One region of the Rhizobium sp. R693 genome, then DNA from elsewhere that is predicted to be linked to it. Evidence: riboswitches for the same ligand, from Rfam matches in the RefSeq annotation. Region 1 holds a riboswitch; each other region holds the start of a gene.

Region 1 (7,476 bases):
TGGTAGTTGGGGCCGCGTGATTTGGCCTCGTACATGGCGAGGTCGGCTCGGTGAGCCGCATCCTCAAGCGCTTCTCGACCCTGCTCCCAGCGATCGTAACCGACGCTTGCACCGACTTCGACGGCGAACCCGTTGATATGGATGGGCCGTGTTACGGCCTGAATGAGCAAACGCGCAAAGCGTTCCTCGTGCTTGGAGGAGAGGCCAAGGGCAACGACGACGAACTCGTCGCCGCCGAAACGATAGACGCAGTCCGCGTTTCCGATCGCGCAGATCCGCTTTGCCACTTCGACCAGAAGGGCGTCACCGCCATTGTGGCCTACAAGGTCATTGACCTTCTTGAAGCCATCGAGATCTATCGAGAAGATTGTAACGTTCTGCTCCCACTCGTCGCCTTCGAGGTCGGTCTTCGTCCTCCGGGGAAGGACTTTCCGCTCGAAAGCATAGCGGTTCGGAAGTTTGGTGAGGTGGTCGTGGGTTGCTGTCCAGTCGGCCTTGGTCTGGGCACTGGCCCGCAGTTCCATCTCCTTACGCAGGTCGACAATGCGCAGGATCGAATAGACGAAGCTCATCGCGCCACCGATGCCGAGCGCGAGGACTAGCTTGTCCGCGCCATAGTTCTCGTAAGCGCCGACGAAAGCGACGAGCCAGTTATCCAATTCCAGGATCGCGCCGAAGAGCCACAGCGTTACTCCCAACGCCATGACCAAAAGGCATTGCCTTCCGGCTCTGCTCTGGAAGAATACCGGCATGCTTCACCCATCTCCACCTGAGCGCCGGTGTATCATTGAAGTCTGAAGCGTTTGTTGAAACCAAAGGGCGAATTCTTGGTATCTGCGCCCGCCGAGAGCGGAGAGGCGGTTCGACAGGCGAGCGGTGCGGCCGCCCGCCTGTCGTTCTCAAAGCCGGATCATTAGGGATGCGCCGATGACGAGCAGAAGCAGGGTAACGGCGGCGGTCATACGTAGCAGGCGCGTGCGCCGCATCTGCGCGCCGCTCCAATCATAGGGCATGCTTGGTCCTCCCTGGGCAAGGAACACGGCCCGAACGTGTTGGGCCGGAAACCTATGGCATGGTTCGCTTGCGTAAGGCTGGCCTAAATTAACGCCCGGAAAATTAGGCGGCCGCGCCTTCGACGCGCAGCGACCACCTATTGCCATTGCTGGTCATGTGAACGATGGCCAGCGGTTCGATATCGGCGATCCAGAAGGAGGATACCGGCGCCTGCAGAGTGTTGATGATCGCTGCCCTGATGACCGCGGCATGAGTGATGGCGACGATATGGCCACCGGCCTGCAGGCGCTGGTGCATCCAGGCGTTTACACGCATGCAAACGGCGGCGATTGCCTCACCACCGTGCGGTGCTTCCTCCGGCCGCGCCATCCAGGCGGCAAGATTTTCCGGTTCGGCTTGCTGGATCTCGGCAATCGAGCGTCCCGACCAGCGGCCAAAATCGCAATCGGCGAGCGCCTCGGAGAATTCCGGTTGCAGGCCAAGTGCATCGGCCGTCTGCCGCGCGCGCAATGTCGGGCTGGCGAAGACGCTGTCGACGCGCCCGAGGCGGGGGGCGATTGCCTGAGTGGCAAGGATTGCCTTCTCGTTCAGCGGCTCGTCTTGCGGGAACCGCGCTTCGCGGTTGGCGGCAGTCGAACCATGGCAGATCCAAGTGAGGCGCGTCATCACGTTGGTTGTCTCCGGATAACGGGGAAGGTGGCCTGTCGCTGCATGAAGTCTCGTTGACAGGTTCGAAGCCGCAGATATAACGGTTATGTTGTGGGTTTGGAAACCGGTGAAATTCCGGTGCGGTCGCGCCACTGTGATCAGGATGAGGATACCTCGGACTGGAAGTCAGACCCTGCCACGCAATAATTCTCGACTGAACGCGTCATTCCAGGAGGAATTCATGTCTGACACCACTTTCGCGCCCGTCGCCGCACCTGCTCCGATTCCCGTTGCCGAGCTTTTGCCTTGGGCGATCTTTGGCGGTTTGCTGATGCTCATCGCCATCTATTTCGTCGGCACCGAAGAGGGCGCAATGGCGCTTTTCAACAGTATGTACGTGCACGAGTTCGTGCATGACGGCCGGCACCTCCTCGGCTTCCCCTGCCACTAAGGGGAGTTCCGGACATGGTTGGAAGTCTTTTGCTTCGCGGAATGCTCGCGGGGCTGATTGCTGGCGTCCTCGTTTTCGCGTTTGCCCATACCTTCGGCGAGCCGCTCGTCGACCGAGCGATCGCGTTTGAGGAAGCGGCGGCCCAAGCGGCGGGTGAAACCAGCGAGCCTGAAATCGTCAGCCGTGCCACGCAAGCGGGCCTTGGCCTCCTGACTGGTGTGATCGCCTACAGCGTTGCCGTCGGCGGCTTGTTTGCCCTCGTCTTCGCTTTTGTCCAGGGACGCTTCAGCAATCTTGGCGTCCGCGGGACCTCTGCCGTCATCGCCATTGCGGCCTTTGTCGCCGTGGTTGTCGTGCCCAACATCAAATATCCGGCCAATCCGCCGGCAGTCGGCAATCCCGACACGATCGGCGTCAGGACTGAACTGTTCTTTCTGATGATCGTCGTATCGATCGCTGCGCTTGTTGCGGCAATTGCGCTTGCCCGCCGCCTGACCCCGCAGTTCGGCGTCTGGAATGCAGCAATCGCAGCGGGTCTTGCCTACGTCGTCTTCATCGGCCTCGTTCAGTATCTGCTGCCGCCGATCAACGAGGTGCCGGAGAACTATTCCGCTGTGGTTCTCTGGCATTTCCGCACGACTTCGATCGGTATGCACGTGATCCTCTGGGGCGTTCTTGGCCTGGCCTTCGGTATTCTCGCAGAGCGCAAGCTCGGTGCCGCTCCAAAGCCACGTGCTCGCGCGCCGGCTTTTCATTGATTGGAGAGAAGGCTCCGGCGCAATCAGGAGCCTGTCCCCCGCGATGTCCAGCCGGCGTTCCATTTTCCTTGTCGCCATGATCGCGTTGCTGCCGCTTTGGCCCCTGGCAGCCGACGCACACCAGCGGAGTGGTAGCGGTCCCCATACCGGCATTGCGATCGCCGAAATCTCACACGGCGAAATGATCATGATCGCGGAGTATCGCGATCGGATCATCGATCTCGCGGCACGCGCCACGGATACGAACGAGCCGTTCCGACGCGTGCTGAACTATGCACAGATCCAGCACGCCTACTGCTTCTGGGGCAAAATGCCTGGCAGCGTAACGGATGAGGGGAGCCCGTTCAACGAGTGCTCGCATGCCTATCTCGCGGCAACAAAGGCCGTGCTGCTATCGATGCGGGGCATGGGCGGCGAGGCTGCCGAAGCCGAGGCGATCGTCTCGGCGATCGATGCCGGCATGGTTCTACGCGGCTTGGCGCTGATCACCTGCCAATTCAGTGGTGAGGCGTTCAATACTGCGGACATCGTTCACCCGGCTTGGCGGGACGTTCCGCTGCATCCTGCCAGCATGGCGACGTTGACGGCGCTCGCGGCGGCAATTCTGGCGCTCGTCTATTGCGGACGGTGCCTGGTTCGGCGGATCACGCCCTAGCTTTTCTCGACATCGCGGTCGAAGTGCGTTGCAACCAGCATGGCTGCAAGGTGGACGGTGTTCTTCGCACCGTAGCGCTCCTTCATGCGCTCCAGGCGGTGCTCGACCGTTCGGTGCGAAATGCCAAGATCGGCGGCGATCTCCTTGGCCGTCGCGCCTTCGGTCAAGAGCTGGATCACCGCTTCGTCAGTCGCATCCATGCGGGCCTGCTGCTGCGGTGGGTTGAACATGAAGCGGCCGTTCGAAATAGTCAGGAGCCAGGATGGCCGCCGGGCTGTTGTCTTTTGCGGGAGGACCAGTCGCTCGTATTCGAGGTTGACGCCAAGCACCCTCGTCTTGACCAGTTCCATCGATGGTTTCTGTGTGGCGATCACCTCGCGATAACGCGGGATGACGGCTGTTTCCATGTAGGTGCGATCCTTGAATTCGCCGATGCGCTGATCGGCGAAGAGCTTATTGATGTTCAGAAGGCGTGAACTGAAGCCGGACGGTCGCACGACTTTCAGTTGCCATTGTAGTGGATCCTCACCGTCCAGAACGACAAGTGTCATCCTCATCCTGATCGTCAGAAGGTCGATGACGTCACGATAAATGTTTTCCGGCGCGGCGGGCGTCTGCGATGTGGTATGCAACCATGCGTCCAGCAGCTTCTGCGTGACAGTATGAAATGAAGTGTCCTTGTTCATCAACCCATAGGCGATATCTGGAATCGTTGGGTCACAACAACCCAAAATGGGCGTCGGTTCAATAGGCGATCGTGCCAAAATCGGCGTAAGATATTAATTTGAAAAATATATCGCTTTTTGCATCTATTTTGAAGTGAATCCGCCGCAGTGAAATTTGCACGTTAAGCGGGCTTTTAGTCGGCTGTGGATGGTGACGGCAAGCTAGCTGGTGAAACTATAGCGGGCAGGTCGCCGTCGCGACACCGCCATCAGCCGCCGAAATAATCGCGACTGGTATCACTCCTCCGAGTATCGCTGCTCGCGCCAGGGATCGCCGTACATGTGATAACCGTTCTTTTCCCAGAAGCCCGCTGCATCGGCCGCCTGAAGCTCAATGCGCCGCAACCATTTCGCGCTTTTCCAGAAATAGAGATGCGGAACGACGAGCCGCATGGGACCGCCGTGATCGCGCGTCAGCGGCAATCCTTCCCAGGAAGTTGCAAGGATCGCATCCCCTGTAGCGAAATCGGAGAGCGGCAGGTTGGTCGTGTAGCCATCATAGCTTGTCAGCATGACGTAATGGGCTCCCGGTTTCGGCATGGCCTGATCGAGTAAGTCGCGGGTCGAAACACCTTTCCATTTGTTGTCGTAGCGCGACCACGTTGTTACGCAATGAATATCGGTGATTTTGGTACTCTGCTCGAGGGCCAGGAAGGCCGTCCAGGTAAGATCAAGCGGGGTTTCGACAAGCCCACGAACTTCCAGGCGCCAGGTGTCGGTGGAAATGATGGGCTGCTGGCCGAGATCGAGGACCGGCCAATTCTTGACGAGGTGTTGGCCAGGCGGCAAGCGCTCGGTTTCCGGGCCACTGATACGGCCAGTCAGGAATTTTCCTTCGGAGGCCCATCTGCGCTTCGACGTGGTAAGCTTGCTGTCTGTCGGGGTTTGATCGTCGCTCATCGATGGCCCTTTCGCGGTCGCGGCGATTAGGGCATTCGCCTTTGAGGACTGTCAAGCGTGACATTGGCTGGCAGGTGCCGCGAGGGGAGGCCGCCCCGAGCGCGCCTGTTCTCAGCCGGATGATGCCGCAGCGAAAACCGCCAACTGAGCGGCAAATGCACGCTTGTACGCCGGCCGTGCCTCGCCGCGCGCGACATAGGCGGAGAGATTCGGATAATCGTCGAGCATGCCCGATCCTTTCACCCTCAGCAGCACCGATACCATCTCGAGGTCACCAGCGCTGAATTCGCCGTCGAGCCAGTCGGCATCGCCAAGCCGGACGGCGAGTTCCTTTAGCCGCTTACGGATGCGTTCCTCGATCATCGACCGGCGCTGCTCGTACCAAGGTTGGTCGCCTTCCATGAATTTGGCGATTTCTCGATCGATCATCGGCTGCTCCATCGTGGTGAGCGCGGCGAATACCCATGTGATCGCGCGTGCCCGGGCATTCGGGTCCTCCGGCAGCAGGCCAGCATGGCGCTGCGCGATATGAAGCACGATTGCCCCCGATTCGAATATGGCGAGATCGCCTTCTTCATAGGTCGGAATCTGCCCGAAAGGCTGAAGCGCGAGGTGGGCGGGTTCCTTCATCGCTTTGAACGAAAGAAGCCGAACGTCGTAAGGCTGGCCCACTTCTTCCAGCGCCCAGCGAACGCGCATGTCGCGCGCCAGACCTCTGCCGCGATCGGGCGAGCGTTCAAAGGCGGTAATGGTAATCGTCATCGCTGCTCTCCATAGCTTGTCTGCCTTGAAGACGACTGGCTAAACGGGATTCCGACACTTCAGCTTGAGATAATCCTCGTCGTCAGTTTAGCCACCGCTGAAAGGATGCGTCCCCTCGTTCTCGCCGCAGCAGGCTCATCTGTGCAGCGCTTGGGAACTGTGGCATAACTAACCGATGGCGATACATGTCTTGGCAGTCCATCGCGAGACGGTCGGGACGGAACAGGCGGCGGGCGGTTCGCTTGCAAGCGCCTATTCCGTGGGCATTCTCTGCTGGCTGCTATCTGCCGGCGTCTATATCGCCGCGAAATGGGTTTCTTCGGAAATGCCGCCCTGGGCGCTCTGCTTTTGGCGCGTGCTGATCGCCTGGGCGATCCTTATGCCGATCGTGCACAAGCACTTTGGCGATATGGTCGCGCTTGTGCGGGCGCGCGCTCTTGAACTGCTTGTGATTGGCGGCATGGGGCTTGCGATCTGCCAGGGCCTGATTTTTGTCGGTCTCGAACATGCCGACGCCACCACTGCCGGCATCATCATTGCTCTGATCCCGATCATCACCATGATCCTTGCCCGGTTGTTCCTGGCCGAGCCGATGGGAAGCTGGCAGGTGATCGGATCGATCCTGGCCTTTCTCGGGATCGTCGTCATCATCATCAAGGGCAGCCCGGCCGCACTGATGCGTCTCGATCTCAATCCCGGCGAACTATGGATCGTCGCCGGTGCGTTTTGCTTTAGCCTCTATACCGTGCTGCTTCGTCGGGCGAAATTTGATGGGAACCGGCTTGCGCTTTTGGTCCTGCTTCTCGGTGCGGCGGTGCTGACGGCGCTGCCATTCTATCTCTTCGAGCTTGTTTCCGACGAACGGTCGACGCTCAACAGCAGTGGGCTCATCGCACTTGCCTATGTCGCCATCCCCGGCGGGGCGATCATGTATTACCTCTTCAATCGCAGTATCGAGGCTTTGGGCGCGGCCCGGGCAGGCGTCCTCCTCTACGTCCAGACGATCTTCATCGCGGTGCTCGCCTACTTCATCCTCGGCGAGCAATTGCAGCGATACCACCTCGAGGGTGCGGCGCTCATCGTCGCCGGCTTGCTGCTGATAATCCTGTTGAAGCCGAAGGCGAGGGCGGAACCCGTGAGGGCCTGAGGTCGTCGGCTGGAGACGGCACAACGCAGGTGATAGCGGCCCACAATTTCCGAACGCCTTTCACGAAAGATTCTTGAGATAGAGGGACAGCAGTTGCGTCTGCGAGGAGATGCCTAATTTGCGATAGACATTGCGCCGATGAACCTTAACGGTTCCCGTTGAGATACTGAGCTTCAGGCCGATCGACTCGGAGGAGTGGCCTTGGAGGACGAGATCGACAATCGCGGTTTCGCGGCTGGTGAGATTGAGATCGCGCCACACCGCTTCGGCAGGCTGCAGGGAGCTTTCACCAGCATCGCGTCTGCGACTACCGCGATTTCGAGAATGCAGTTGTGCGTCAAAACGGGCTCCTAGCCCAGCCCAGTAGTGGCGGACCATGTTGGCGATCAAGGGCTCGGCTTTCTTCAGCAAGGCAA
Region 2 (7,476 bases), on a different contig from region 1:
CGATGTCGGCAAGACCGTTCTTGTTGCGGGTCTTTGTCGGCTTGCTGCCAATCGTGGCCTCTCGGTTCGTCCTTTCAAGCCCCAGAACATGTCCAACAATGCTGCCGTGGCTGACGACGGCGGCGAGATCGGTCGCGCGCAGTGGTTGCAATCGCTCGCCGCGCGGGTGCCGTCCTCGGTGCACATGAACCCGGTGCTGCTCAAGCCGCAGACCGAATTCGGCAGCCAGATCATCGTTCAAGGGAAGGTCTGGGGGCAGGCTAGGGGGCGAGACTATCAGAAGCTCAAACCGGCATTGCTCGATTACGTCATGCAGAGCTTTTCCCAGGTTTCGGTCGGAGCGGATCTTGTGATCGTGGAAGGTGCTGGCTCGCCTGCCGAGATCAATCTCAGGGCCGGCGATATCGCCAATATGGGGTTTGCGACACGCGCCGGCGTGCCTGTGGTCCTCGTTGGCGACATCGATCGCGGTGGCGTGATCGCGTCGCTGGTCGGCACCCACACGATCCTCTCCGCTGAAGACCGGGCAATGATATCCGGCTACATCATCAACAAGTTTCGCGGTGACGTTTCGCTGTTCGATACGGGCATCGACGCGGTGCGCCGCTTCACCGGCTGGCCGTGCTTTGGCGTTGTGCCATGGCTCAAGCACGCATCGCGATTGCCGGCCGAGGACTCGGTGGCATTGGAGAGGCTGGCACGCGGTGGCAGCGGCGCACTCAAGATTGCCGTGCCGGTCTTTTCCCGGATCGCAAATTTCGACGACTTCGATCCGCTAAGAGCCGAGCCGGATGTCGAGTTGGTTTTCGTCCGTGCGGGCGAGCGGCTGCCCGGGGATGCGCAACTGGTCGTGCTGCCGGGCTCGAAATCAACGATATCTGACCTTGCGGATATGCGTGCGCAGGGCTGGGATGCCGATCTCCTGGCCCATGTGAAGCGCGGCGGGCGGGTTATCGGTATTTGCGGCGGCTATCAGATGCTCGGGTGGAAGGTGCATGATCCCCTGGGTATTGAGGGGCATGCGACGGAGGTGGCGGGTCTCGGGTTGCTTGACGTGGAGACGGAGATGGCGCCTCAAAAGACCGTCCGCAACAGTGTTGCGACAGCGGTGGAGGACGGTTCCCCGCTTTCCGGCTATCAGATCCACCTTGGCATCACGGCCGGAGAAGATTGTGGCCGGCCGTTCGCAATCGTTGATGGAAAGCCGGATGGTGCGGTATCTGCAGACGGTCGAATTGTCGGAACCTATCTGCATGGGCTTTTCGCAAGCGACTTCTATCGATCTCGTTTGCTCCGGAGTTTCGGCCTTTCCGGCGAGACGAGTGATTATCGTGCCAGCGTCGAGAAGGCTCTGGACGACGTCGCAGCCGAGCTGGAAGCATGTCTTGACCGACGCTGGCTTGACGAGCTCTTTGGCTAGATCTCGCCGGATATTTCACGGCGGCGGCGATCGAGCTCTTCGCTGTAGCGGCGCAACGTATGTGCCTCGCTCAGCTGCCCGACGACCTTGCGCTCAATCAGATTGTTGACGACGGCGAGGGCTTCGCTTTCGGTCTTGTCGAAGATGGCGGCTGCCTGCTTGGCGTTCATTTGCGGCTGCAGGAAATCGTTCTTGTAGCGGATGAATTCGCTGAGATCCTTGCCGGTTTCGTCGGTGTCGGTCAGGTTTGCGTAAATGTCCGGGACGAGAACGAGGCCGCTGTATTTGCCTGTATCATCGACCAGGACCACGCGCTGTGCCGAACCGATGGGGAAGCGTTCCTTGAATTCGTCGATGGTGAGGGCGGCGTTGGCCGTCTTAACATCGGCGCGCATCAGGCGGTCGACAGTCAAGTTGCGGATCCAGCCGACATCGTGAGCGCTGCGAATGCTCTCGCCGCGCAGGTGGAAGCGCCATGTTGCGAAGGAGTAGCCGAAGGTGCTGCGCACGACGAGCGAGGACGTGATGACTGCCGCCAGCACCAGCGCGGTAATTGGAAAGTCGCCGGTAATTTCGAGCGCGAGAAAGGTCATCGTCAGTGGCCCGCCGATAACGGCGACCGCAAGCGAGCTCATACCGACGACGGCGTAGATGACGGGTGTCAGCGTGGCGTGAGCGAAGTAGGGTGCGGAATAGGCGAAGAGTTTCCCCACCAACGCCCCCATGAACAGGGACGCGAAGAACAGGCCGCCTCTGAAGCCGGAGCCGATTGAGATAGCGGAGGCGAAGGCCTTCAGGAGGAAGAGACCCACAAGTGCCGGGATGGCGATATCGCGTCCGAGATTGAGGTGTAGCGCGCCGTGGCCGGCTGACAGCACCTGCGGCGTGATCAGCGCGAGCAGACCGACGACGATGCCGCCAAGGGCAGGACGCAGCGGCGTTGTGATGGAACTCCTGCGAGCCAATTCCTCGATCCAGGCGACGCCCTGCATGATCATGATCCCGATGCCCGCGCAAAACGCGCCGAGGAGGAGGGCCGGTACATAGTCGGCTGGCATGACTGTACCGAAGCTGCCGACGTCGATCAGGAAATCGCTGCCGGCGAGCAGACGCGCAATCTGCGTCGAGACCAGTGCGGAAACGACGACCGGCGTCAGCGAAACGATGGTGTAGGAGCCAATGATGAGTTCGAATGCATAGAAGGCGCCCGTCAGCGGTGCGTTGAAAGCGGCTGCAATGGCTCCCGCCGCACCGCATCCGACGAGAACACGTAGGTCCGAGCGGCGAAGTTGCAGCTTGAGGCCAAGTTTAGAGGCCAGCCCTGCCGCCAACTGCGTGTAGCCGGCTTCCAGGCCGACCGACGCACCGAAGCCGTTCGAAATGAGATTCTGGACCGCGACCAGAATACTATCGGTGAGAGATAGCCGACCGCCATGCAGCGCGTTTGCCTCGATCGGGTCCACCATTGGCTTCTTGCGGGTCTTGGCAAGCACAAACAGCAAGAGCCCGAGCAGCAAGCCGCCGCAAACGGGTGCGGTCAGCAACACGAGCTTGTTGTCGATCTGCGACGAACTCAACCTGTCGACGTCGCTGATTCCGAAGATGAGGCTGTGCATTTCGCGGGAAACGAGGCTCATGCCTGTCACGGCCAGGCCGGAGATTACCCCGACCATCGCGCCGGCGATGACCATCCCCATCTCGCTGCGCCGCAGCAGAGCGCGCATCCGCCCGATATCGAGAAGGGTATGAAACGGACCGAAACGGCGGATATTGGTTTTTAGGAGCATGACAGGAAAATAGGCAGGTATAGGCGCGATCAAGTGCGGTGAGGGAAGGGCAAGCCAATGGCGCCACCCGCTTGCGACGCAATTGCGGCAAAAGCCCGGCGCCGGCAATAATTATTTGTGACGTAAACTACTGATAAAAGACGATAAATTTGGTAGAGAAGGTCGTCTTGGTGCGGTTTTAGGCATGCATTGGCATTCCGCTCAGCGACGGCTTGATTGACTTCGCCAGTGGCCTTGCCTAACGATGAATTCATAACGGATGGTTCCGGACCGGTTGAATCGGTGCGGATGAAAAGGGAATGTGAAGCGGTGGACCCAATCAGGGCACCGCTATCATAGCCGACCCCGCGACTGTAGAGCGGTCAGGGTTTTCCGTCCGACGTTGGTTTCGTGTCACTGACAGTCTGCGATGGTGCAGGCGGGTGGCGCGAAAGTGGCGACGGAAAAGTCACTGGCAGTGCATCATGATCAACCGGGGCAGGACGCCTCTTGCGTCTACGAATCGTCCGCCTTTTCATGAAATGCAGCCGGGAAGGCGAGGAAGACCCGCTGGCACGATCTGGGGCGACCGGTTTCCGGTCTGCCCCGGTCGCGGCCAAAACCCGCGAGCCAGGAGACCTGCCAACCGTGCCGGGCGAGAAGCCCATTCCTGGGCGATGCCCGCTGCCAGCACGGAGGTTGTCATGGCTGAAAGACAGATTTGCCGGCTGCGCTCTGCAGCCGTTCCGGTTTCTTGCGGATCGCTTCCGCAGATCGGACAGCATCTACGATGATCCCTCTATCATCCGGCGCGACGTTTGTCCTGGGCGGCGCGCGCTCGGGAAAGTCACGCTTTGCCGAGCAAGTAGTCGTCTCGAGCGGCTTGGAGCGCCATTACGTGGCAACGGGTCGCGCCTGGGACGACGAGATGCGCGCCCGGATCGACAAGCACAAGGCGGATCGCGGCGATCTCTGGCAGACCCACGAAGAGCCTCTTGATCTGGTCGGCTGCGTGCGGGCGATCGATGGCGAGGGACGAGCGATCCTTGTTGATTGCCTGACGCTTTGGGTCACCAACCTGATGATGGAGGAGCGCGACACGGAGGCCGAGTTTGCCTCGCTTGCCGCGTATCTGCCGACGGCGCGTGCGCGCCTTGTCATCGTTTCCAATGAGGTCGGCCTCGGCATCGTTCCAGAAAACCGCATGGCGCGGGAGTTCCGGGATCATGCCGGCCGCTTGCATCAAATGATCGCGGCTCAGGCCGCGGATGTGTATTTTATCGCGGCCGGACTGCCGCTGAAGATGAAGGGTTGAATTTCATGAACCAGCAGAAAATCCCGGCGACCGTGATCACCGGCTTCCTCGGCGCCGGCAAGACGACGATGATCCGCAATCTGCTCTCCAATACCAACGGCAAGAAGATCGCGCTCATCATCAACGAGTTCGGCGATCTCGGCGTCGACGGCGAGGTGCTGAAGGGCTGCGGCGCCGAGAATTGCACCGAGGACGACATCATCGAGCTCACCAACGGCTGCATCTGCTGCACGGTCGCCGACGACTTCATCCCGACGATGACGAAGCTTTTGGAGCGCGAGCAGCGCCCCGACCATATCGTCATCGAGACATCCGGCCTCGCGCTGCCGCAGCCGCTCGTTGCGGCCTTCAACTGGCCGGACATTCGCACGCAGGTCACTGTCGATGGCGTCGTTACCGTCGTTGACAGCGCCGCGGTCGCCGCTGGCCGGTTTGCCGACGATCACGATGCCGTCGAGGCCCGCCGCGTGGAAGACGAGTCGCTCGACCATGAGAGCCCGATCGAGGAGCTTTTCGAGGACCAGTTGACCTGCGCCGATCTGATCGTGCTCAACAAGACCGACCTTCTCGACACCGCCGGCCTTGGCCGTGTGCGGGACGAGGTCGCTTCGCGCATCGCCCGCAAGCCCGTGATGATCGAGGCGCGCAACGGCGAGGTCCCGGCGAGCGTGCTGCTCGGGCTCGGTGTCGGAACGGAAGACGATGTAGTCAATCGCAAGTCCCACCACGAGCTCGAACATGAGGACGGCGTGCAGCATGACCATGACGAGTTCGACAGCTTCGTGGTCGAGCTTGGCCCGGTTGCCGACCCTGCGGCCTTCGTGGATGCGCTGAAGGGCATCATCGGCGAGCATGACGTGCTGCGGCTCAAGGGCTTCGTCGACGTTCCCGGCAAGCCGATGCGTCTGCAACTGCAGGCGGTCGGAAGCCGCATCGACCACTATTTCGATCGCGCCTGGGCGTCCGGTGAAGCGCGCGGCACCCGCCTCGTCGTCATCGGCCTGCACGAAATGGACGAAGCGGCGGTGCGCAAGGCGATCGAAACGCTGGCATAAGGCAGACCGATGCATCTGCTTCTGGCACAGCAGGGAACGATCAGCGACGGCGAGGAGGCGATCGATCTTGGTCAGTCTCCCGGCGATGTCCTGTTCCTGTCGGCTGCCGATACCGAACTCGCAGCGATGGCCGCAGCTTACGACGAAGCGGGGGCCGGATTCTCGCTGCGGCTCGCAAGCCTGATGAGCCTCAAGCATCCGATGTCGGTCGATGCCTATGTGGAGCGGACAGCTCGTCATGCGAAGCTGATCGTCGTCAGGGCGCTGGGTGGTGCCAGCTACTTCCACTACGCACTGGAAGCGCTCCATGCCGCCGCGGCGCGAACCGGCGCGCTGATCGCCGTGTTGCCGGGAGATTCGAAGCCCGATGCGGGTTTGACGCCGTTTTCGAATGTTCCGCTTGAGGATCTGAACGCGCTTTGGGCCTATCTCATCGAGGGTGGCGACGGCAATTCGCGGGCATTTCTCGCCTATGCCGGTGCGATGCTGTCTGGCGCGGAAAAGCCGGAAGCTGCATCGCCGCTGATGAAGGCCGGCATATGGTGGCCGGGCAAGGGCGTGCTTGGGGTCGACGAGTGGAGGGCGGCGGCCTGCGACGAGCGGCTTCGCTCACCTCGGGAAAGCTCGCGTCTCCCGACGGTCGCTATCAGCTTCTATCGCGCGCTTGTGCAAAGCGGCGAGACAAGGCCGGTCGAAGCGCTTGTCGACACGCTGCTTTCGGAAGGCATCCGGCCGTTGCCGGTATTCGCCTACAGCCTCAAGGATCCGGTGTCGAAGGGCATTCTGGAAAGCGTGTTTGATGTCATCAAGCCCGCGGTGGTGATCAACACGACAGGCTTTGCCGTGTCGGCGCCGGGCGCGGATCGCGAGCCGACGGTGCTCGAGGCCAATGATGCCGTCGTGCTTCAGGCGATCTTTTCGGCATCGTCACGTCAGGCGTGGGCCGCGTCCTCGCAAGGGCTCTCGGCGCGTGATCTTGGCATGAACGTCGCGCTGCCCGAAGTGGACGGTCGGGTGCTCTCTCGTGCGGTCTCCTTCAAATCGGCGGCCCGCTACGACGCGAGGGTCGAGGCCAACATTGTCGGTAGCGAACCCGATATCGAACGGATGCGCTATACCGCCAGGCTTGCCGCCAATTGGGCGAAGCTGCGCACCACCGCCGCCAGTGAGAGGCGCGTCGCGCTTGTTCTGGCGAACTATCCGAACCGTGATGGCAGGCTCGGCAACGGCGTCGGACTAGACACGCCGGCGGGTACTGTCGAGGTGCTGAAAGCCATGCGTGCCGCCGGATATGCGGTTTCAGATGTACCTGCGGATGGCGATCAGCTGATCCAGCGTCTGATGGAAGGGCCGACAAACTCGGGCAGCGACGGCAAGCTTGTCCGCGAATCGCTTTCCTTGAGTCGTTACAAAGCCTTCTTCGTAAAACTTCCGAAAAAGATTCAGGATGAAATCGGCGTGCGTTGGGGTGCGCCCGAGGCCGATCCCTATGTCGTGGACAGCGCGTTTGCGCTGCCGTTCATGCGGCTTGGGGAGGTGCTGGTGGGCATCCAGCCGGCACGCGGCTACAATATCGATCCGAAGGAGAGCTACCATTCGCCGGATCTTGTGCCACCGCATGGCTATCTCGCCTTCTATGCCTTCCTTCGCCATGAGTTCGGCGCTCACGCCGTTATTCATATGGGCAAGCATGGCAATCTCGAATGGTTGCCCGGTAAGGCGCTGGCGCTGTCAGAGGAGTGCTACCCGGAAGCCATCCTTGGCCCCATGCCGCATCTCTATCCCTTCATCGTCAACGATCCGGGTGAGGGAACGCAGGCAAAGCGTCGTTCTGCTGCTGTCATCATCGATCACCTGACGCCGCCGCTGACGCGTGCAGAGAGCTACGGGCCGCTGAAGGATCTGGAGGCGCTGGTCGAC
Region 3 (7,476 bases), on a different contig from region 1:
CGCCGAGCATCTGCCGCGTCTCATCCGTGCGGTCGAGCGCGAGGGCCGTAAGGTCGTGTGGTCTTGCGATCCGATGCACGGCAACACAATCACGCTCAACCACTACAAGACCCGTCCGTTCGAACGGATCCTGTCGGAAGTTGAAAGCTTCTTCCAGATTCATCGCGCCGAAGGTTCGCATCCTGGCGGCATCCATATCGAGATGACTGGCAAGGATGTGACGGAATGCACCGGCGGCGCCCGCGCTGTGACGGCAGAGGACCTGCACGATCGCTATCACACGCATTGTGACCCGCGTCTCAATGCCGATCAGGCGTTGGAGCTTGCCTTCCTGCTGGCCGAGCGCATGAAGGGTGGGCGCGACGAAAAGCGGATGGCCGTCAACGGCTGATCAGAAAAGATGGACGAAAGAAGCCCGGCTGAAGCCCGTCCGGCTGATGCCGGGCTTTTTTGTTGGGCAGAACAACAAACTGGCAGCGTTCGTAGTGCCCATGTCGGCTGGGATTGCCTCGCTTACTCAACGCTCGTGTCGGAGAAACGGATTTGGCCGGCTGCCCAGTGGATGGCGCTGTCCAATTCGGCGAACTTTGCCGACTGCCAATGGAAATAGTCTTCGATGAATCTCCGGGAGAGCCATAGTGCACCGCGGTTGCGCGGGTTTTCCCAGCCAAGCAGGCTGTCTATTTCGGCCTTCTTGAACATCCGCTTCACATTGGTGAGGGAGATGCCGAACTCGTTCGCGATTTCGCTGATCGTTACGCCTTTCAGCAGTATGCGATCGTGCAGCCGCGCGTCGTCGGGCAGGCGGCTGATGAGATCGTGCAGCACAAGGCCGCCGACATCGGACCAGAGGAAGTGGCCGATACTGGTCCGCGGTTCCTTCCAGACCGGCTCCTGGATGAGGGCACGCGCGGCACGAGGTTGCGCAAGGCGAAAAAGTCGGGGATCCGCTGCCGTCAGGCTTGCACGATTGCCGCCGTCGAGTTGATCGAGGCAGGCCATGTGCCCTTGGAACCAGGAGGCCATGGCCTCCTCGCTGGTTTCGGTCGTTTCGAGGCGACGAAGGCGCCGATCGGGCGTTTCGTCAGGTGCATCCCGCAGAAATTTGTAGGCGATGAGTTCGGCAAGAAACGAGGCGGCAGTATTCTTGCTGGCGAGATCAAACTCCGTGGCGACCTGCATCATGCGACTGGCCGTCAGCCCCGACCGGGGATTACCCCGATCTCGTGCAGTGTGCATGGCAAACAGCGTTTGCGTCAGCAGCCACTTTTGGTGCGAGGCTGCGAGGCGGGCGAGACGAGGCGCACGCCTGTGGATGCCAATAAGATGGAGCGCTATCTGGCGTTCGATCGACAGAAACAGGGGATGATGAAGAATTTCATCGCGTGTATGCGGTCGGCCTGTGAGCATCGTCTCGTACGGTGGATCGGATTGGTTCCAATTGCTCCTCTTACATTTGTGACGGTGTTTCAATGCGGGACTTGGCTAGCGGCTCGCTAATCGGTCGGTATAGTTAAATTCAAGCGATCAGGGATCGTTCCATCAACTAGGCAGGCGCTGGTTCAGTCGCTCGATGTCTTCGCGCAACGCCGCAATTTCGGTGAGCACGCGCATGTCTATTTTCTGATGCAGGGAAAGAACTTCCAGTTCTGCCTTGAGATTGACTTCATAGTCTTTCGCCGCCTCGAAACGATCGCGCTCCGCCTGCCGGTTTTGCGACATCATGATGATGGGAGCCTGGATCGCCGCAAGCATCGAGAGCACGAGATTGAGGAAGATGAAGGGATAGGGATCGAAGGCGCGTGTGAGCAATACAACGGTATTTACGACGCACCAGAACACCAGGAACATCAAGAAGGTGACAATGAACGACCATGAGCCGCCGACGCGGGCAATCGAATCCGCCAGGCGCTCTCCAGCGGATGCTTCCGCCTGCAAGGCCGCATTGATATCGGTCGAGATTATCTTGCGCTCATGGGCCTTTGCGAGAACGCGCTTCTCGACCTCGCCGAGTTCGTCAGCAGATTTGTCGAAGTGATGGTGGATTAAGTCCGATAGATTGTGCATGGCCGACTCCGAATGCTAGATCGCTCGGGCGCCAGTATTCCGTAATGTTTTCAAATTGCAATGTGGGCTTGTTCCGGTCTTTTACGTGCCTTGCGCATACAGCCAAGCATGCTGCGGGAAGAAGCGATCGAGCGTCTGAGCCTTGCCAAACATGATGTCGTGCTGGAGGTATCGATAGTCCCGTACGAGGGGATCGAGGTTCTTCGGCTTCAGGACCCAATCGGGAGAGGGCGTGTTGTCGCGCGCAATCAGCTGATAACGATCGATGACGCTGTACTTCTTCTGCACACGGCCGAGGAAGCCCGTGTAGTAGGGATGCTCGAAGCCGGCGAACTTCAAGAGATGATAGGGCAGCAGTGAAGGGCTGATTGTGCCGACATCCTTCTTGCTGCCCTTCTTGTTGGACCAGATGACGAGCGGCGTCTCATGCTCCTGTCTCATGGTGTTGACCGACGCCTTACGGGTGGCAACTTGATCCGGCATGTAGCCGGTCGCCATGTAGACGTTGCCGAGCGGCGGCAGGTGATCGCCCCAGAGCACGATGATCGTTTCGCGGTCGCGCTTCTCTGCCCAATCCATTAGCAACTTAAGGCTGTCGTCCGCTTCCTTGATGCCCTGCGTATAGGTAGCAAGCGTTGCGCGGTCTGCATCGTTCAGGTTGCCCTGTATATCGATAGTATTGCGTGCATAACGGTTCGGCTCATACGGCCCATGTCCCTGCAGGGTGACAGCAAAGAAGAAGAACGGGCGATCGATGCCGTCCGCCTCGTTCATGATTTCCTTCATGAGCGAGTCGTCCGAAGCGAAGATGCCCCGCTTTTCCATTGGAGGCATGGTCTCTTCCGAGCGGAACTGCTCGAAACCGAAGTCCTTGTAGACTTCATTGCGGTTCCAGAACCAGCCGCTGAACGGATGCAGCGAACGCGCCGCATAGCCTTCGCCACGGAAGAACGTGGCGAGCGAGGGAACGTCGTGACGGATGTATTGCTGATAGGGGATGCTGCCGTATGGCAGGAAGGCATTGGAAAAGCCCGTCAGCGCCTCGAATTCGACGTTGGCGGTCATCCCGCCGAACTCCGGTGAGAAGACATGGCCAGACTGCTCGGCGCGGATAGTCGGCATGGGATCGGGCGACAGGCTCAGCGTTTTCAGCCGGGTCGGATCCCAGAATGACTCGCTCATCAGCATGATTACGTCGGGCTTTTCGCGCGGGCCGCTGAGATAGCCGTAGTTGCGGCTCGGGATAGTATCAAGCGCCTGCGTGCCGAAGCCGACCGGCGCCGCCACCTCGGCCATCGGAATATTGAAGATGAAGGCGAGGATGAAGCCGTTGCTCCGGTAGTTTTCCTTTTGGTCCCACATCATTGGAACCACCTGAAGGCGGTCGCGGATGAAGGAATACTGGGAATAGTCCATCAACGACCCGAAAGCCGCGATAACAGGTAGGCCGACGCACAGCCGGCGGACGCGAGCGGTCCGTGAGAGCTGTGGGAAGTTGCGCCAGGCGAAACGCCACAAGATGACAATTGCGCCAGCGGAAAAGGCGATGCCGACAGCCATTGCAACAGCAGTCCAGGGACGGTCGCTCACCATGACAGGAAGCAGTTCCATGATCTGGCGCCCGAAAAGGACGTCGGACGGATAAAGTGGATCCGAAAGGTAGTGTTGCTTCTGGTTGGATACGATGGCGGGGACGATCACAATCGGAAGAACGATCAGCGCTGAAATGAACCGTCGGCCCAAGGCGGCGTCGAGCGACAGCATCAGCACAGTCAACATCACAACGGTCGTCATGCCGGGACGCACCGGCGATGTCAGGAATTCGCGAACGTCAGTCAGCCCATCGCGGGCAATTATCTCTACGGTGGCCGTAGTGAGAAGCGCAAGCAGGGCACAAAGAACGGCGCTGAGCGCCGTGCGTATAGCAGGCGATCGGATGCTTCCTCCGAAATCGGTGGAAAGCGACGCAAAGCGCGCTGCCGCTGCAGACCTCATTACCAACGCGATCAACCGGAAAACTCCAACGTCATAAAAGCTTCACTGAACTGTCACATCCTCGTCATGAACGCTAGATGAACCGTTAGGTTTCGCGCATTTGTGATTGGGGGATAAGGGCCGATCGCTCCAAAGACATTCCTGGGCCGAACCTGGCCAGGCGCATTTGCTTGTGCTGAGTGGCGGGCCGTCGTAGGTCTGACGGAGACGATGTCAGGAGGATTCAGATTGCGCAGTTCCGTCGAGATCTACAACATCAGGATAGGCGAGGCACGCGTCGTCTGGCAAACGACGCAGCTTGTGGAGGCGCCCAACTTTGCGCCCGACGGCAGCTATCTTCTGTTGAACGGCGACGGACTTCTGTACCGTCTGGCGCTTGATGGTTCAGGCAGGGTCGAGAAAGTCGACACCGGTTTTGCCAAAACGTGCAACAACGATCATGGCATTTCGCCCGATGGCCGGCAGATCGTCATCTCCGACAAGACCGAGTTCGGGAAGTCGACGATTTATGTGCTTCGGGCCGAAGGCGGGATGCCACGGCTGGTGACGCAAAATCAGCCGTCCTATTGGCACGGCTGGTCGCCTGACGGAAAACAACTGGCCTATTGCGGCATCCGCAACGACTTGTTCGATATCTACACGATTTCCGTGGATGGCGGCGAAGAACGGCGGCTGACACACGGCGAGGGACGCAACGACGGGCCGGACTACTCCGCTGACGGCCAATGGATCTACTTCAATTCCAGCCGCACCGGCCTCATGCAGATCTGGCGCATCCACCCGGACGGCACTGGCCTCGACCAGATCACCAGCGACAATTATGGGAACTGGTTTGCCCATCCGTCGCCCAACAACGACAAGGTCCTCATCCTTTCCTACGACCCGGATGTTTTCGACCATCCGCGCGATCTCAATGTTCGTCTGCGGCTGATGGATATGGACGGGGGCAATCTGACGACACTCTTCGATCTCTTCGGCGGGCAGGGCACAATCAACGTGCCCAACTGGTCGCCGTCCGGCGATGAGTTCGCCTATGTGCGTTACCACCCTGTCTCTGGGTGAAGGATTGCGTCGAGCGATTTTTGCGGGCATAGAGCTTTCGTCAGGTGCCCGTGTTAGGCGGGAGAATCGGGAATTCGGTGAGAGACCGAAACGTGCCCAACGCTGTAAGGCTGACGACTGCCGCAACACGCCACTGGCCCAGCGCCGGGAAGGCGCGGCAGTTGGATGACGCCAAGTCAGAAGACCGGCCCGACATCATAGACTGACCCGCGTGGACGGCGGGCGGTTGTGTTGTTGGGGATAGACGATGCGACCAGACCATTCAGGCTCCCTGTCGGGAGCTACAGCCTTTTCGACCGAGGAACGTGACGCCGTTTACCGGGCGATCTCAACGCGCCGCGACGTCCGTTCGGAGTTCCTCCCGGATCCGATACCGGACGACGTTGTCAGCAGGCTTCTGACGGCCGCGCACCATGCGCCGTCCGTGGGATTCATGCAGCCCTGGAATTTCATCCTGGTTCGCGATCAGCAGGTGAAGGAGGCGGCGTGGCAAGCTTTCAATCGCGCCAACCGTGAGGCTGGCGAGATGTTTGAGGGCGAACGACAGAGGCTGTACCGGTCGCTGAAGCTCGAAGGTATCCGAGCCGCACCGCTCAGCATCTGTGTGACCTGCGATCCGGATCGCTGCGGTGATATCGTTCTCGGCCGAACGCATAACCGGCGAATGGATTCTTACTCCACGGTTTGCGCCGTGCAGAATTTGTGGCTCGCGGCCCGAGCCGAAGGCGTGGGGGTCGGCTGGGTGAGCATCTTTCACGAGTCCGATATCAAAGAGATCCTCGGCGTTCCGGAACGGGTCGAGATCGTTGCCTGGCTCTGCATCGGCTATGTCGATCAGCTCTATGACCAGCCGGAACTCGCGGTCAAAGGATGGCGCCAGCGCCTGCCGCTGGAGGAACTGGTGTTCACGGATCGCTGGGACAGTTCGCTGGACTGAGGGCGGCTATTGTTGCTGCGGCTGAGGGCCAGGCTTGGCGGGATTCTTAAGGTCGATCGTGCCCTGGTCACCGGCTAGGAACTGCGGGCCGATCTGGCGCACCTTGTTGTTTGCCGGATCGTATGGCCTGTCCGGCACTTGCGGCTGCGGTGCAGCCGGGGCGGCGACCTTGCTCTCCGGCTCGGGCTTCTTGGTTTCGATCGTGGTGATCGATCCTTGTTGCGGCGGTTCGCTGATCGATTGGCTATTCCTCATCTGTTCGTAGTAAGCGTTTAGATTGCAACTGCAGGACGATTTTTCGCCCGGCTTACGGTTCTTGTAGGCGAAAGCATTCGGCATTGCGCTGTAGGGGGCGCCCGTCGACGCCGAAATCATCTGTGAGGTCTCGGTGCTGGAGACGTCATGATAGAAGAGCTCGGTGTCGATGCCGGGACACATCTTCGAGCAGGTGTCGGCATCGCGGGCGAAGTCCTGCGAGGTTGCGTTCGAGCTTAGCGGAAAAAAGCCTCCGTCGCAGGTGCGTACGCAGACGGTGTTCAGATGAGAGAGCGTAGACATGCCGAAACCGTATCGACGCTGGTTGGGATCGCCACCTAGAGGTATGAAGGTGTCGTTTCGCATCGCCTGATCTTCGATGCTCGGCGGCGGAGCATATCCATCGGCGCGATCCTCAGGCCACTGCTCCTCGTTGCAGCCGTTGTCGTCGAGCGCGGCAAGCAGTTCATTTCTCGTGCGCGCATCATCGCTCTGGCCGCGCAGTTCGTCGCGCCGCTGCTGCAGATAACGGATGTTGTCGACCATCTTGGTTTCCGCGCGCTCGAGCTCGCCGCAGTAGCCGTCATCATCCCCGATCACGACCATGCTGCCACTTGTGCAGCCGTTTTGGCGCAGATCGCTACGGAGTTTGCGAAGCTCAAGGTTCTGTTCGGCAATAGCACTGGCGAATTTGCGCACCTCGGGCGTGCTGCCGATGATTTGTGGCAGATCGGCAAGGCGGGCGCGAAGGTCACCGCAGATCGCCGGCATCTGGGCTTGGGTCGGGCCGGTGAGTGCAAGGGCGGTTGCGAGTGACAGAATCCAGCGGTTCAAGGCATCGTCCCATCGGTGAGCAGGTCATAGGGCGCGGCATCCCGCCGCGCCTTCATTGCTAGCCCGTTTGTCTTAACAAGCTGCGGTCGGAATCTTACCGCATTTTCTCGATCTGCCGCAAATCACGCTGGCTGTGAAGCCTCGACGACGGCGAGAGCTGCCATGTTGACGACGCCGCGCGAGGTCACCGAGGGCGCGAGGATGTGCGCCGGCAGCGCAGCGCCAAGCAGGATCGGCCCGACATGCAAGCCGTCAATCATCGACTTTACGACGCCCAGAGTGATGTTGGCCGCGTCGAGGTTCGGGAAGACCAGCAGGTTTGCTTC
Region 4 (7,476 bases), on a different contig from region 1:
CGCACTATGCTGCCTCTGAAAACGCGACCTATGCGATGTTTGCCGGTGGTGGCCTCAAATGGGCGGAGCGTCAGATCAAGAACGGTCGATACCTGGTGAAGCCCGGCAGCTACACGACGAAACCCAATCTGACCGGCCTGACCTGCGATTGGGAGCCGTTCCCCAGCCAGAGGGGTGAGATCCTGTCGCTGCTGGTCGAGCCGGCCGAAGATAGAAGCCCGGAAGCCTTCGCATCATTGGCGAAGCGTGTCCTTTCCGTTCTGGACGCCGGGACGCGGCAAGCTCAACCCGTGTCGCGGGATACTGCCATCCCCAGGGATGGGGCCAGGTCAGTCGATCTCGAAAGCTGGTTGGCCGTCGCCTCCAGCTCGGACTTTCGCAAATATGACGATGGCCTGCGCCTCACGCTGGATTGCACGAGCGAACAAATCGAAGCGGTCGAGGCGATCCTCGTTGCAGCAAGGGCGCGAGGCGAGGTCAACTTCGGCCTGCATCGCCAGTCTCACGCCCTCATGACCTGCTTCGTGCCTTCGGGAAAGCCGGATTCTCATCTGCACTTTCTCGACGGAATGGGGGGTGGGTATGCCAAGGCAGCCGAGATGATGGAAGCAGCCGAGCTTTCGATGGCGTCATCACGGTAGGATAACCACTGCCGGATTGGGTGCAGTGCCTACCACCGAACCTCGCGCAATGCCGCGAACTGAGTGACCACTGCGCCCAATGGTAAAAATGTCTGCGGCCTTCAAGTCTCGTTAGTAACATCTATCACCTGAGCGCCGAACGCATCGACGCTCGCCGGCGGAGAGAATTCAATCCTTCGCATATCCGTCCTGCGTTGCCTTCAGGAGGTTGTTGCGTAGCCGCACCACGGACTTCTGGACGACCGGAAAGTCCTCGCCGAGGCCGGTTGCCTCGACCAGCGGCGCGCCGGGGTCCGCCGCGACGAGATCGCGTCCGGCTGCCGTCAGGCTCAATCTCACCTGCCGCTCGTCGGCGGGATCGCGTCTGCGTTGGATATAGCCCAAGGTTTCAAGTTTCTTGAGCATCGGCGTCAGCGTGTTTGATTCCAGGAAGAGCTTTTCGCCGAGCGTTCCCACGGTCTGGTCGTCCTTCTCGGAGAGGGCGACCATTGCGATGTATTGTGTGTAGGTCAGGTTCAGCTTGTCCAGGATCGGCTTGTATGCGCGGCCAAAGGCCAGATTTGCCGAGTAGACCGCGAAGCACAGAAAGTTCGAAAGCTTGTTGCTCTTGCTGTCGCTCTCGCCGGAAGAGGGCATCCCTGTCTCCGGGTTCTTGGCGGTTTTGGATGCGGACATGGGAGATCCTATTCGATTGTTCGTCATGTCTTTTATATAAATCGCATCCGATTAAATCGCAATGGTATTGACAGCGGGTTTTCATTGGCCTAATTAGATCGCATCCGATTGAAGCGGATACGAGTAGTTAGCGCAACCAGAAAGGATTGTACCATGACCGAGAAGCTCCTCTTTACCGGCAAGACCCACAACAAGGGTGGCCGCGACGGCTTCACACGCAGCAGCGATGGCGAGCTTGACCTTCAGTTGTCACAGCCGCACCCGGCCGCCGAACGCCTCTTCGGCGCTGCATGGTCTGCTTGCTTCATCGGCGCCATTGAGGTCGCTGCAGCGCAAAGAAAGATCAAGCTGCCCGTTGAGCCTGAGATTGACACGGAAATCGATCTGAACGCCGACGGTGGTTCATACTTCCTGCGCGCACGCTTGAACGTGAGCGTACCGGGCATCGAGCGTGATGTCGCGGAGGAACTCATCCACGCAGCGCATGAGATCTGCCCTTACTCCAAGGCAACGCGGGGCAACATCGACGTGGCGCTCACCCTCGTTTGACCAGGTGAGAAGGCTCTCTGCGAGAACCGATCCAAGGTATCGCCAACACCATCATGAAGCAGGATGCGCGCCGCCTTCAGTGAAAATCGTGGCCGCATCCCGAGCAACCTCAAGATGGAGGATGTCATGACAGCTCCAGCATCATCGATCACATGGCATAGCCTGCTTGGCTCCGCGGCGGTTGCCGGTGTCTTTGGCAACGGTAATCCAGCCAAGAGATTTCGAGAATTCACCGGGATTGAAGGAGAACAAGAATGCGTGACATCGTCGAATTGCAGTTCGATCTCACCCCTCCCACTCGGGAACTGATGCAGCAGCTTGTGGCGGACCTCAGCGAGGAGGATCGGCATCTGCTTTTGGAACATGGTGAGGAGGCGCCGTTCTGTGGTGTGTTTCTCCACGAGCGACGCGAGGGGCTTTATACCTGCCGGCTCTGTGGGCTTCCCCTGTTCAAGGCAGTTGCGAAATTCGAAAGTGGTACAGGCTGGCCGAGCTTCACTGCCCCGGCAGCCGACGACCACCTGCGGCGCGTTCGTGACACCCGGTACGGTATGCTCAGGACAGAAATCGTTTGTGCGCGTTGCGGCGCGCATCAGGGACATGTCTTTCCTGACGGCCCACCTCCTACAGGTGAGCGCTTCTGCATAAACTCGGGCTCGCTCGAATTCACCCCGAATGGACAGCCGCTTCCTGACAAGCTTGCACGTGGCCGTCCAGAAGGAGAGCCAGCACGATAGATGCGTGCCGTGCTTGAGCGCAATCGTCGGCGTCGAGACGGCGATTGCTCCGGCAAGCAGAGCACTTTTAACCGTTCATCAACGCTGATGGGCGACTTCCTCGCGATTTGTTGTAAATGGCGTGCAGCCTAGGCTGGAGATGATTGCGCTATGCATCGGTCCGGCTATTTTGGCCGCATCATCTCGGCGCTTGTGGCAACACTTCGCGCGCAATCGGGGCAGGGGTTATGAAGGCGGCGTTCCATATGACGTTGGGGTTTTTCGCAGTCCTTTTGCCGGCGACGGCTTTAGGCCAGTCAGGCGGTTGGCAATCCAACGGCAGTGGTACGAGCACGTGGCATGTGTCGCCATCGGAAGGTACCTGCAACGTCAGTCAGGCGCAGAACCGGGCCCGCCGCGCCGGCATCTACCGCACGGATCTTGTCTATCGCGACGAGAACGTTTTGACGCTGAGGGGATTGACCGAATGGGGCGATCGCCGCGAGATCACCTTCGCCAACATCCGCGGATGTCCTGAAGTCGGGTTTCAGGATATGCAGCAGAGCCAACCCGGACGGGCGCCGACCAACCGCTGACTTGACGTCGCGCCGCTCGCCAGCGTAACTGAGCGCGACGGTTCCCCGAGGACGACTCTGAGGGGATTAATAGGGAACACGGTGAGGACCCAAGAGGGACCAAAACCGTGGCTGCCCCCGCAACTGTAAGCGGATTGCCGCTCATCCAAGGGCCCTTGGGCCATGCCACTGCGACGAAGTCGCGGGAAGGCAGATGAAGGCATATATCCGTGAGCCAGGAGACCTGCCGTCAATCACGATCCAATCACCCGGGCGGGGATGCCCGGAAAGGAACAGACATGATTGACCTGCGCCTCCACCGACATAGAGCACACATCCGTCTCGATTGGGTTTTCCGCCGCTAGCGTTAGCGCGGCGTGCCGTCATTCTTAGCGGTTGCGCCGGCAATAAACGCTGGTTCCTTCCTCCCAATCGAGATCCCTATGCGTAAATTTCTTGCAGCCATTGCACTTGCCTTCGGCTTTGCCGGCTTGACAGCGCCAAGTCTCGCCGCCACCCAGTACCCATTGATCATCAACAATTGCGGCCGCGAGGTCGTCTTCGACAAGGCGCCGGCCAAGATCGTATCGATCGGTCAGGGGATGAGCGAAGTTCTTTTCTCGCTCGGGTTGGCGGATAGGATTGCCGGAACGGCAGTTTGGGTCGGCCCGGTCTTGCCGCAATATGCCGAAGTCAACGCCAGGATCAAACGGCTTGCCGACAACGATCCGAGCTTTGAATCCGTCGTCGGACGGGAGCCGGATCTGGTTGCCGCCGAGTTTGAATGGCACGTCGGCCAACAGGGGTCTGTCGGCAAGCGAGAGCAATTTGCCGAACTCGGCATCAACACCTACATCGCGCCGGCGGATTGCGTCGCCAAGATCAATGCCGACAGCGGCGACGGCGTTCGCAAGGAACTGTTCACGATGGACCTGATCTATCGGGAGATCGCTGAACTTGCCGAAATCTTCGACATCAAGGAACGCGGCGATGCGCTCATTGCCGAACTGAGGCAGCGCGAAGCGCGGGCGGTCGCATCGGTTGCAGGCGCCGCTGCGAAGAACCTCCCGGTCGTCTTCTGGTTCTCCAGCAAGGAAGTCAACGGAGATGCATTCATCGCCGGAAAGAACAGCGCCCCTGCCTATATTCTGAAGACGCTCGATGCGCAGAATGTGGTTGCGACAGAGGAGGAGTGGCCGCTCGTCGGCTGGGAGACGATTGCGGAGGCCAATCCGGCTGTGATCGTTATCGCGACGATGGATCGGAGACGGTATGCGGCCGATGACCCTGCGGTAAAGCTCGACTTTCTGGCAAAAGATCCGGTCACGAGCCAACTCGATGCCGTCAGGAACAAGCGCTTTGTCATGATGGATGCCCAATCGATGAACCCGACGATCCGGACGATCGACGGCATCGAGATACTGGCGAAGGGCATCAATTCCTTCGGTCTGGCGCAGTGAGCGGCGCCGTTCTCAAGCAGCAGCAATGGTGGGCGCATGCTGCGCTCGTCATTGCTGCATTCTCCTTGCTCGCGCTGATGATCGGTCTTGCTGTTTCGATAGGGGAAATATCGATCCCGCTGGCGACGACCGCGAAGGCCGTGTCGAACCGCCTGTTCGGTTCGGTTTTCGAGCTTAGCCGCATTCATCAAGGCATCATCTGGGACTATAGATTGAGCCGTGCGTTGGTAGCTGCAAGTGCCGGGGCGTCCCTCGCGCTCAGCGGGGCAGTTCTGCAGGCATTGCTGCGCAACCCGCTAGCGGAACCCTATGTGCTCGGTGTTTCCGCAGGAGCCTCGACCGGCGCGGTTTGCGTGATGCTGCTCGGCTTCGGCTATGGTGTTCTGAGCCTGTCAGGTGGCGCGTTCATCGGCGCTGTTGTCGCATTCCTGCTCGTGGCCTTTCTTGCGGCAGGCGCCGGAGGTAGCAGCGAGCGCATCATTCTTTGCGGCGTCGCCGGGTCGCAACTCTTCAACGCAGTCACGTCCTATATCGTCACGACTTCGGCAAATGCCGAGCAGGCAAGGGGCGTCATGTTCTGGTTGCTTGGGTCGCTGAGCGGCGTCCGCTGGCCTGACGTCTATCTGGTCGTGCCGGTGACGATGTTCGGTTTCGCCGTTTCGCTGTTCCATGTGCGATCGTTGGATGCGTTCGTCTTCGGAACGGATGCAGCGGCATCGTTGGGCATTGCGGTCAGGCGCGTGCAGGTGGTGCTTCTTGGAACGACGGCGTTGATGACCGCAACCGTAGTCAGCATGGTTGGCGCAATCGGTTTTGTCGGGATGGTCATCCCGCATGCCGCGAGGTTCCTCGTCGGGGCCAGGCATGATCGCCTGCTTCCGGCGACCATGTTCGGCGGCGGGATCTTCCTAATCGGTGCCGACATCATCTCGCGGATCATCATCCCGCAACAGGTCCTGCCGATCGGGGTCGTCACGGCCTTGTTCGGTACACCGGCCTTTGCGGTCATCCTGTATCGTGCTCGGAGGACCGCATGAGCATCAGGCTCGAAGATGTAAGCTTTGCAGCAGGCAACTCGCTGATCGTCAACGGCGTCAGCCTGACGGTGCAGACAGGAAAGGTTCTAGGCCTGCTCGGGCCGAACGGATCCGGCAAGTCGAGTCTGTTGCGGCTGATCTGTCGTTTGCGCAAGGTGCGCAGCGGTATTATCCGCCTGGGCGAGAGCGACGTTACGACCTTGGCGCGGAGCGATCTCGCGCGCCGCATTGCTTTCGTCGAGCAGCAGGCCACAACCGAGACGCAGTTGACGGCAAGGGATGTTGTACGCCTCGGTCGCACGCCACATCGCGGCGTCCTTTCACCCCTGGGAGTAAAGGACGATGCTGCAGTCGATGAGGCGCTGTCCCGCGTCGGCATGGAAGGCCGAGCGACGCAACTTTGGCAGACGCTCTCCGGCGGCGAGCGCCAGCGTGTCCATATCGCGCGTGCCCTTGCGCAGAGCCCGGCTGAACTACTCCTCGATGAACCGACGAACCACCTCGACATCCAGCATCAGCTCGAAATCCTGGGCCTGATTTCCAGGCTCGGCGTCACCTGTGTCATCGCCCTGCACGATCTCAACCTAGCCGCTATGTTCTGCGATCAACTGGCTGTTCTCCAGCAGGGTTCGGTCGTTGCGATCGGGACTCCGCAGCACGTTCTGACGCGGGATCTGATCGGCGACGTGTTCGGCGTGCAGGCGCATGTCGAGACGTCTCCGATTCATGGGCGATGCAACATTCAATACATTATCGCCTGACCGGCTTCTCAAGGAGAGGTGCGCGGCTGGGCTGGTCATCGAGCCTTGTCAGGGCGAGATGGAGCAGGCCTTCGGGCCAAGAGAGCTCGCCGAGAAACCGGCCTTCCCTACATGGGCGCCATTCAAGAACGGCGTATGCTACCGTAAAATACGTTGGGTGCTCCGCCCGATGTGCCTATGCTGCACCTGCTAACAAAACATGTGTCTGACAGCGCGAGCTGTTCGTTCACAGAGTGGACGCAGAGCGAGAATACTATCCCGAGCATAGGAACTTGATCCTCGATGAGAGGGTGAACGAGGGAGCTTTGGCATGCGGTACTCTTCCTATCTTCCGGCGGCCGGTTTCGCCGCTCAGTTTGGCCCAGCCGGTCTTGCTTTCGATTATGCCTTGGATGCCGCTCAGCGCAGCGTGCTGTTCTGGGACGTCATGCGCAAGCGCGGCAACCAATACCGGGCTCATGCCGAAGCGACAGCGCCGCATGTTCTAAGCTTCACACCCGAAATTGTGCTCGATGGACGCACGCTTGAGCGGCCGGTCAACTACGCGCTGGTCCGGATTGTCCCGCCTGATGGAATAGAGGTTGACCAGACACGCCGACCGTTTGTTGTCGTCGATCCGAGAGCCGGACATGGGCCGGGCATCGGAGGGTTCAAAGCAGACAGCGAAATCGGCGTCGCGCTGAGAGCTGGGCATCCATGCTATTTCATCGGCTTCCTTCCCCAGCCGGTGCCGGGACAGACGATCGAAGACATTGCTCGAGCGGAAGCGATCTTTCTGGAGAAAGTCATTTCGCTGCATCCGCAGGCCGACGCCAAGCCCTGCGTGATCGGAAATTGCCAGGCGGGCTGGGCCGTCATGATGCTCGCTGCCATGCGCCCGGAACTCTTCGGATCGATTATCATTGCCGGCGCGCCGCTGTCCTATTGGTCTGGTGAGCGCGGCAAGTATCCGATGCGCTATACGGGCGGGTTGCTGGGTGGCAGCTGGCTCACCGCGTTGACAAGCGACCTTGGCCACGGACAGTTCGACGGCGCCTGGCTGGTTCAGAATTTCGAGAACCA

Evidence for each region. Region 1 has a riboswitch for cobalamin ahead of ATY79_RS17370 (CbtB domain-containing protein). Riboswitches for the same ligand answer to the same signal wherever they lie in the genome.
Region 2: linked by a shared signal. The riboswitch ahead of cobU (bifunctional adenosylcobinamide kinase/adenosylcobinamide-phosphate guanylyltransferase) and the one ahead of ATY79_RS17370 (CbtB domain-containing protein) in region 1 are both predicted to bind cobalamin.
Region 3: linked by a shared signal. The riboswitch ahead of bluB (5,6-dimethylbenzimidazole synthase) and the one ahead of ATY79_RS17370 (CbtB domain-containing protein) in region 1 are both predicted to bind cobalamin.
Region 4: linked by a shared signal. The riboswitch ahead of ATY79_RS29310 (ABC transporter substrate-binding protein) and the one ahead of ATY79_RS17370 (CbtB domain-containing protein) in region 1 are both predicted to bind cobalamin.

What each region holds. Positions count from the first base shown of each region.
Region 1 covers NZ_LOKY01000021.1:26,897-34,372, reverse strand. Annotated here, with positions in the region: gene ATY79_RS17380 (EAL domain-containing protein) at 1-752, opposite strand, end outside; gene ATY79_RS17375 (histidine phosphatase family protein) at 1,117-1,680, opposite strand; cobalamin riboswitch at 1,724-1,875, shown strand; gene ATY79_RS17370 (CbtB domain-containing protein) at 1,904-2,113, shown strand; gene ATY79_RS17365 (CbtA family protein) at 2,128-2,871, shown strand; gene ATY79_RS17360 (hypothetical protein) at 2,915-3,526, shown strand; gene ATY79_RS17355 (helix-turn-helix transcriptional regulator) at 3,523-4,212, opposite strand; gene ATY79_RS17350 (sulfite oxidase-like oxidoreductase) at 4,489-5,151, opposite strand; gene ATY79_RS17345 (glutathione S-transferase family protein) at 5,263-5,913, opposite strand; gene ATY79_RS17340 (DMT family transporter) at 6,089-7,060, shown strand; gene ATY79_RS17335 (LuxR C-terminal-related transcriptional regulator) at 7,121-7,476, opposite strand, start outside.
Region 2 covers NZ_LOKY01000034.1:243,749-251,224, reverse strand. Annotated here, with positions in the region: gene ATY79_RS21925 (cobyric acid synthase) at 1-1,420, shown strand, start outside; gene ATY79_RS21920 (chloride channel protein) at 1,417-3,207, opposite strand; cobalamin riboswitch at 3,451-3,848, shown strand; gene cobU (bifunctional adenosylcobinamide kinase/adenosylcobinamide-phosphate guanylyltransferase) at 3,977-4,501, shown strand; gene cobW (cobalamin biosynthesis protein CobW) at 4,507-5,556, shown strand; gene cobN (cobaltochelatase subunit CobN) at 5,566-7,476, shown strand, end outside.
Region 3 covers NZ_LOKY01000034.1:113,559-121,034, reverse strand. Annotated here, with positions in the region: gene ATY79_RS21285 (3-deoxy-7-phosphoheptulonate synthase class II) at 1-391, shown strand, start outside; gene ATY79_RS21280 (sigma-70 region 4 domain-containing protein) at 514-1,185, opposite strand; gene ATY79_RS21275 (DUF1003 domain-containing protein) at 1,543-2,067, opposite strand; gene ATY79_RS21270 (LTA synthase family protein) at 2,149-4,062, opposite strand; gene ATY79_RS21265 (TolB family protein) at 4,291-5,124, shown strand; cobalamin riboswitch at 5,150-5,332, shown strand; gene bluB (5,6-dimethylbenzimidazole synthase) at 5,372-6,061, shown strand; gene ATY79_RS21255 (DUF2865 domain-containing protein) at 6,068-7,150, opposite strand; gene ATY79_RS21250 (NADP-dependent malic enzyme) at 7,273-7,476, opposite strand, start outside.
Region 4 covers NZ_LOKY01000049.1:52,161-59,636, forward strand. Annotated here, with positions in the region: gene ATY79_RS29285 (DUF3095 family protein) at 1-641, shown strand, start outside; gene ATY79_RS29290 (MarR family transcriptional regulator) at 810-1,316, opposite strand; gene ATY79_RS29295 (organic hydroperoxide resistance protein) at 1,470-1,865, shown strand; gene msrB (peptide-methionine (R)-S-oxide reductase MsrB) at 2,120-2,602, shown strand; gene ATY79_RS29305 (hypothetical protein) at 2,830-3,177, shown strand; cobalamin riboswitch at 3,199-3,423, shown strand; gene ATY79_RS29310 (ABC transporter substrate-binding protein) at 3,600-4,616, shown strand; gene ATY79_RS29315 (iron ABC transporter permease) at 4,613-5,653, shown strand; gene ATY79_RS29320 (ABC transporter ATP-binding protein) at 5,650-6,414, shown strand; gene ATY79_RS29325 (DUF3141 domain-containing protein) at 6,725-7,476, shown strand, end outside.